One region of the Mycobacterium europaeum genome, then DNA from elsewhere that is predicted to be linked to it. Evidence: riboswitches for the same ligand, from Rfam matches in the RefSeq annotation. Region 1 holds a riboswitch; the other holds the start of a gene.
The links. A riboswitch is a leader RNA that binds a small molecule or an ion and turns the genes downstream of it on or off. The one in region 1 is predicted to bind magnesium.

Region 1 (3,387 bases):
ACGGTTGCCGAAGGCAGCAGGACACCGGCCAGCGCCTGCACACCCTGGGTCACCAGGCCGAGGATGTGGTCGGGGCTGAACGCGACCGCGGCCGACACCGCGAGCAGCAGGGCGTAGCCGCCGTAGAACAGCGGAGCCTCGCTGATCTTCCAGTGCAGGGAGTGCCTCCTGCCCATCGCGTCCCCGATGGCGTAGGTGGTGGCCAGCCCGATGGCGTTCGCCCCGATCAGCGAGGCGTCGAGCAGGATGATCGCGAACAGCGTCCCGACCGTGCCGCCGAGGTGCCGGGACAACTCCGCCGCCACCGCGCCCGCGTCGGTGAAGTGGCCCGCGCCGGCCAGACCGAAGGCCGTGACCGCCATCAGCGCCGTCGCGCCGACCATGACCACGACGATCCCGATCACCAGATCCGCTCGGGCGTAAGCCATCCAGCGGGTGGTGATGCGCTTGTCCACCACGTTGGACTGCTGGAAGAAGAGTTGCCAGGGCGCCACCGTGGTGCCCACGATCGCGATGACCAGCAGCAGCACGGTGGAGTTGACCCCGCCCGCGAAGCGCGGAATCAGGCCGCCGGCAATCCCTTTCGCCGTCGGATGCACCAGCAGCACCATCGGGATGACCAGCACGTTCACCGCGATCAGCAGGAACATCAGCCCCTCCCAGCGGCGAAACGACCCGCCGGCCACCACCGCGAACAGCAGCACGGCAGCGGCCGGGATCGCGATCGCCTTGGGACAGCCCAGGAACCCGAGCGCCAATGCGACACCGATGAATTCGGTGACGATCGTCAACGCATTCAGGATCAGCAGGTCACCGACGCTGAACGCGCCCCAGAACCTGCCGAAGCGCTCGAAGATGAGCCGCGCGTGCCCGACTCGGGTCACCGCGCCGAGCCTGAGCACCATCTCCTGGTTCACGTACAGCACCGGAATCAGCAGCGCCAGCGTCCACAACAGCGCCATCCCGTAGTTCTGTCCGGCCTGAGCGTAGGTCGCGACGCCGCCGGCGTCGTTGTCCCCCACCATCACGATCAGCCCGGGACCGCTGACGACCAGCAGCGTGCGCAGGCGGCGCCAGCGGCCGCCGGATGCCCCGGCGCCGTCACGCCGGATGCGGCCGAATGCCCCGACGATGTCGCCGGGGTGGGCGACGCCGGCATGCGTCGGCGCGGCGGCGGTGACGACGCCGACGGCCTCGGATGAGACGGGGGTCACCGGTGGGGGCCGGCCGACGGGTGACCACCGAGCGACGCGGTGACCACCGCGATCGGCATGCGCGCCACGTACAGGTTGGCCCGCTCCTGGGGGGACAGGACGGTCCGCGCGTGCACCTTGTTGGCCCACAACCGCGCCGACCGCAGCCACGAACGTCCCCGACCCCCGGTCGAAGCGGTGAGACGGTGGGTGACAACAAAAGCCATGATCTTCTCCTTGCGGGAGGTCCGATCGGCTGAGCCCGTGGCACCCGGACAGGAGCGAACGCGCCGCTAGGGACCGGGGTGTCCGTGAAAGCTCAGGCGGCAGAAGGAAAGCCGGAACCGGATCGGAACAAGACGGATTTCGGATAGGGACTATCGCCCGGACTCATCTCGTCCTCACCCCCTCACGGCCGCGACACACGCGGGTGTCATCACTGGTCACCTGAACAGGAGGGAAACGAATGCCGACGACGTGCCGCCGACCGCACCCCTCTCGTCGGAGCTTCGGCACTGCACGGCGTATCCGGAACTTGACCGACGGTCGCGACCCGCTTCGCCCGGCTTCGCCGCGCTTGCGATCGCTCCCGACCGAGGGTCGCGACCCGCTTCGCCCGGCTTCGCCGCGCTTGCGATCGCTCCCCGTTCCGGAAGCCACTTGGGCTCAACCCTTGGGTCCGGGAAGAGCTGTCCTGACCCGGGGCGTCTCTCGACGTTCGGGGTCAGTGGCCTGTGTCCATGCAGACGCCTCACCTACCGAGGTGCTTGCGAAACCCTTTGTACACCGCGGCCCAGGGCCCGTCAAACTCATTCGCGTAACCGTTGCGGCAGGTGGACGGGGCCTGCGCCTGCCCAGGCCGGTCGCTAGGCGCCGGCGCCTACCCTCGACACCATGGCCAACACTCTGCAAGATCCGAAGGTCTCGACCGTGCTCGACCGGATGTACACCGAGGCGAAGAACCAGATGTCGCTGTTGCGCCAGCGGCACGGCGATTTCGACCGGCCGATGACCGCGCGGGAACGCGCCGACGCGATGAGCGAGTTCTACATCCCGGTCACACCGGAGGCCGGCCGGCTGCTCTACGCGCTGGTGCGGGCGGCCCGGCCGGCGACGGTCGTCGAGTTCGGAATGTCGTTCGGCATCTCCGCCGTGCATCTTGCATCGGCGGTGCGCGACAACGGCTCCGGCCGGGTGGTGACGACCGAGCTCAACGAGACGAAGATCGCCGCCGCGCGGCAGACTTTCGCGCTGACCGGTCTGGACGACGTGATCACCGTCCTCGAAGGAGATGCGCTGACCACGCTGGCCGGGCTGGACGGGCCCGTCGACTTCGTCTTGCTGGACGGCTGGAAGGACCTGTATCTGCCGGTGATCGAGCTGCTCGAACCCCGGCTTTCGACGGGGGCGTTGGTGGTAGCCGACAACACCAGCGCCGTCGACACGCAACCGTATCTGGATCGGGTGCGCAATCCCGGCAACGGCTACGTCAGCTTCAACTTCGAAGTCCGGGACAGCGACAGCATGGAGATCAGCTGCCGCACCGGCGATTAGGACCTAGCGCAGCGATTCCTCGAGCCACGGCGTCAACCATTTCACCCCTTCGGGCGTGAGGTGGACGCCGTCACTGCGGACCTTGATGCCGTCGACCTTGGCGGTGTACACGCCGTCCGGACAGAGCTTTTTGTTGAGGTCGAGGATTTGCACGCCCGGGTGGTGGGCGACCGTCTTGCGCAGCATGGTGTTCCACAGGTTGACCCGGTCGGGCTGGTCTTCGGGATACAGGCGGCCGTCCGGCTTCTCACCGCCCCTGCTGTATGGCACCGTCGCGACCACCACTCGAACGCCGTTGGCGCTCACGATGTTCAGCGCACGCTCCAGCTCGCCGTTGAGGTAGGCATCGAAGGTCGGGTCACCGATGTGGGTCCACTGGCCCTCGTTCACGCGGTCGACGGTTTCCCAGCGGCCGATGATAAGCAGCGCGACGTCCGGCTGGTCCTGGCTGACCTGGGTCGACCAGCGGATCGGCCAGCCGTCGCACGCCGGTCGCTGCTCCAGGGTTTGACCGATGTACCGGTACGGCGTGCCGCGGACCAGGCTGCAGCCGATCACGGTGTGGTCGAGGAACGCGAATCCCGGCGTCGGCGGCAGGTAGTGCATCCACGTCCACCCGATCGAATCGCCGAACACCGAG
Region 2 (3,387 bases), 2.1 Mb from region 1:
GGGTTCGGCATCCTCGGCGCGGTGGCGCACAGTCCCCAGCGGCTGCAGAACGAGCTGACCTGGATCGAGGAGCAGACGGGAGGCAAACCGTTCGGGGTGGACCTGCTGCTGCCGCCCAAGTACGTCGGTTCGGACGAGGGCGGCATCGACGCCAAGCAGGCGCGGGCGCTGCTGCCCGAGGAGCACCGCGCGTTCGTCGACGACATCCTCGCCCGCTATGGGATCACCGCGCCGGCCCAGGAGGCGCGCGCCTCCGCCGGCGGCCTCAACATCTCGCCCAAGGGCTACCAGCCGCTGCTGGAGGTGGCGTTCGAGCACGACATCCGGCTGATCGCCAGCGCGCTCGGCCCGCCGCCGGCGGACCTCGTCGAACACGCCCACGACCGCGGCGTGCTGGTGGCCGCCTTGGCCGGCACCACACGCCACGCGCAACGGCACGCCGCCGCCGGCGTCGACCTGATCGTGGCCCAGGGCACCGAGGCCGGCGGCCACACCGGCGAGGTCGCCACCATGGTCCTGGTCCCCGAGGTCGTCGACGCCGTGGCGCCGGTGCCCGTTCTCGCCGCGGGCGGCATCGCCCGCGGCCGCCAGATCGCGGCCGCCCTGGCCCTGGGCGCCGAAGGCGTGTGGTGCGGGTCGGTGTGGCTGACCACCGAAGAAGCCGAGACGCCGCCGGTGGTTAAGGACAAGTTCCTGGCCGCCACCTCCTCGGACACGGTGCGCTCGCGCTCGATGACGGGCAAGCCGGCGCGGATGCTGCGTACGGCCTGGACCGACGAATGGGACCGGCCGGACAAGCCCGACCCGCTCGGCATGCCCCTGCAGACCGCGCTGGTCACCGAGCCGCAGGTGCGCATCAACTCCGCGGCCGCGCACCCCGGGGCCAAGGCGCGCGAGCTGGCCACCTACTTCGTCGGCCAGGTGGTGGGCTCGCTCGACCGCGTTCGCCCTACGCGAACGGTGGTGCTCGACATGGTCGAGGAGTTCATCGACACCGTCGGGCGGCTCGACGGACTCGTCGAGAGCTGATCGGCGGTCAAGGGCGGCCGTTCACCGGCTTTTCACAGCGGCCCGGCAAACACGAGGTGAACAAGCGGCACCGCCTCGGGGTTGGCTATCCGCCCAGCTCATGGCCGCAACCTGACCGAACCCTGTGTGCTCGCCCCGGAAAGCCGTAAAGATCGGGAAACGCGGCGGCGCGGAGTTTGACCCCGTCGGACCCGTCGTGCATTATCGGTCGCGTAAGCACCTCGTTAGGTGAGGCGTCTACACGAATACAGGCCACTGACCCCGAACGTCGAAAGACGCCCCGGGTCAGGACAGCTCCTCCCGGCTTAAGGGTTGAGCCCAGGTGGCTTCCGGAGTACCGGACACGTCGTGTGGTGCCGAAGCTCTGACGAGAGGGGTGCGGATCGCCGGCGAGTGCCGGGTTTCTGCTCCTCATGCTGCGCGCAAAAATCGCGTGCGGATCACCGCATGCGTCGTGACCGCGAGGAGGTGAGGGACACATGAGTTCCAGCGACAGTCCGGGTCGAAGTCCGAACTCCGTCTCGTCCCGAGCCGATCTCCGGCACGACGTTCTCGGTTGAGTCGTCGCAACGCTAATGGCTTGCCGGCCAAGCGTTCTCCGGATCGGAACCGCGACGGGATGGGACGCGTCAGTCCAGTTAGTCCCGTTTTCACGAACCCCGCCTAGGAGGCGATCATGACCGTAGCCCTGCACGACGAAGTGGTGACCGCAGCGCCCGCCCGCAAGCTGAGGGTGGTGCGCGACGCCGACACGACGCAGGCCGCCGTTGCGGCCCCCGCGCCCAAGAAGGCCGCCCGCAAGGTCCAGAAGCAGCCCGTGCTCGCCGGCGACCCGCTGGTGGAGGGCGCCACCCGGCTGCTCAGCGTCCCGCTGCGCCACGTGTACGCGGCACTGTGGCGCGTCGGCGTGCTCGAAGTCCAGGCCTGATCCGATGTGCAGCGACCAACCATGGCTCCAAGGGGCTACCCGGCCGCAGGTGTTTCCTGAGGCCAGGTAGCCACTTGGGGCGCTTCGCCTGAGTAGAATCGGGCCACTGGCGTCGATCCGGCATCACCGGGGAGCCTTCGGAAGAACAGCCGGCTTCTCCAGCGGAACCAGCTCAGTAGAACCGAACGGGTGGGCCCGTCACAGCCTTCAACGAGCGGCCACGCGCAGCGTGGCAAGCGGGGTGGTACCGCGGCGCTCGCGCAGTCAGCGCGTCGTCGTCCCCGGCCTCACCATAGGCACGCAGGAGACGACGCGCACCGTGACCGAGAACGCTGACGCCAAGGCCTACCCGAAGCTGGCCGGTGGCGCCCCGGACTTCCCGGCCCTCGAACTCGAGGTCCTCGACTACTGGGCCGCCGACGACACCTTCCGGGCCAGCATCGCCCGCCGCGACGGCGCCCCGGAGTACGTCTTCTACGACGGACCGCCGTTCGCCAACGGGCTGCCGCACTACGGGCACCTGCTCACCGGCTATGTGAAGGACATCGTCCCGCGGTATCGCACCATGCGCGGCTACAAGGTGGAGCGCCGTTTCGGCTGGGACACGCACGGGTTGCCCGCCGAACTCGAGGTCGAGCGGCAGCTGGGCATCAGCGACAAGTCGCAGATCGACGACATGGGGATCGCCGCGTTCAACGACGCGTGCCGCGACTCGGTGCTGCGCTACACCGACGAGTGGCGGGCGTACGTCACCCGCCAGGCCCGCTGGGTCGACTTCGACAACGACTACAAGACGCTCGACCTGTCCTACATGGAGTCGGTGATCTGGGCGTTCAAGCAACTCTGGGACAAGGGCCTGGCCTACGAGGGCTACCGCGTCCTGCCGTACTGCTGGCGCGACGAAACCCCGTTGTCCAACCACGAACTGCGGATGGACGACGACGTTTACCAGAGTCGCCAGGACCCGGCGCTGACCGTCGGATTCAAGGTCGCCGGCGGCCCGCTGGACGGCGCGCACCTGCTGGTGTGGACGACCACGCCGTGGACCCTGCCGTCGAACCTGGCCGTCGCGGTCAACCCCGAGGTGACCTACGTCGAGGTGCGGGCCGGCGAGCACCGGTTCGTGCTCGCCCAACCGAGGCTGGCCGCCTACGCCCGGGAACTGGGCGAAGAACCCGAAGTGCTGGCCACCTACCGCGGCGCCGACCTGCTCGGCACCCGCTACCTGCCGCCGTTCCCGTATTTCATGGACAGCCCCAAGGCTTTTCAGGTGCTGCCCGGGGAGTTCGTCACCACCGAGGACGGCACCGGCATCGTGCACATGGCGCCGGCCTACGGCGAGGACGACATGGCCACCACCGACAAGGTGGGCATCGTGCCGGTCACGCCGGTCGATGCCAGGGGCCGCTTCGACGCCACGGTGCCCGATT

Region 2: linked by a shared signal. The riboswitch ahead of U8D42_RS11185 (Rv1535 family protein) and the one ahead of U8D42_RS21085 (hypothetical protein) in region 1 are both predicted to bind magnesium.

Annotation. Positions count from the first base shown of each region.
Region 1 is NZ_CP157315.1:4,571,828-4,575,214, forward strand. Features, by position in the region: gene U8D42_RS21080 (NRAMP family divalent metal transporter) at 1-1,214, opposite strand, end outside; gene U8D42_RS21085 (hypothetical protein) at 1,211-1,420, opposite strand; M-box (ykoK) riboswitch at 1,794-1,963, opposite strand; gene U8D42_RS21090 (O-methyltransferase) at 2,088-2,747, shown strand; gene U8D42_RS21095 (acyltransferase family protein) at 2,751-3,387, opposite strand, start outside.
Region 2 is NZ_CP157315.1:2,507,058-2,510,444, reverse strand. Features, by position in the region: gene U8D42_RS11190 (NAD(P)H-dependent flavin oxidoreductase) at 1-1,029, shown strand, start outside; M-box (ykoK) riboswitch at 1,243-1,412, shown strand; gene U8D42_RS11185 (Rv1535 family protein) at 1,706-1,957, shown strand; gene ileS (isoleucine--tRNA ligase) at 2,277-3,387, shown strand, end outside.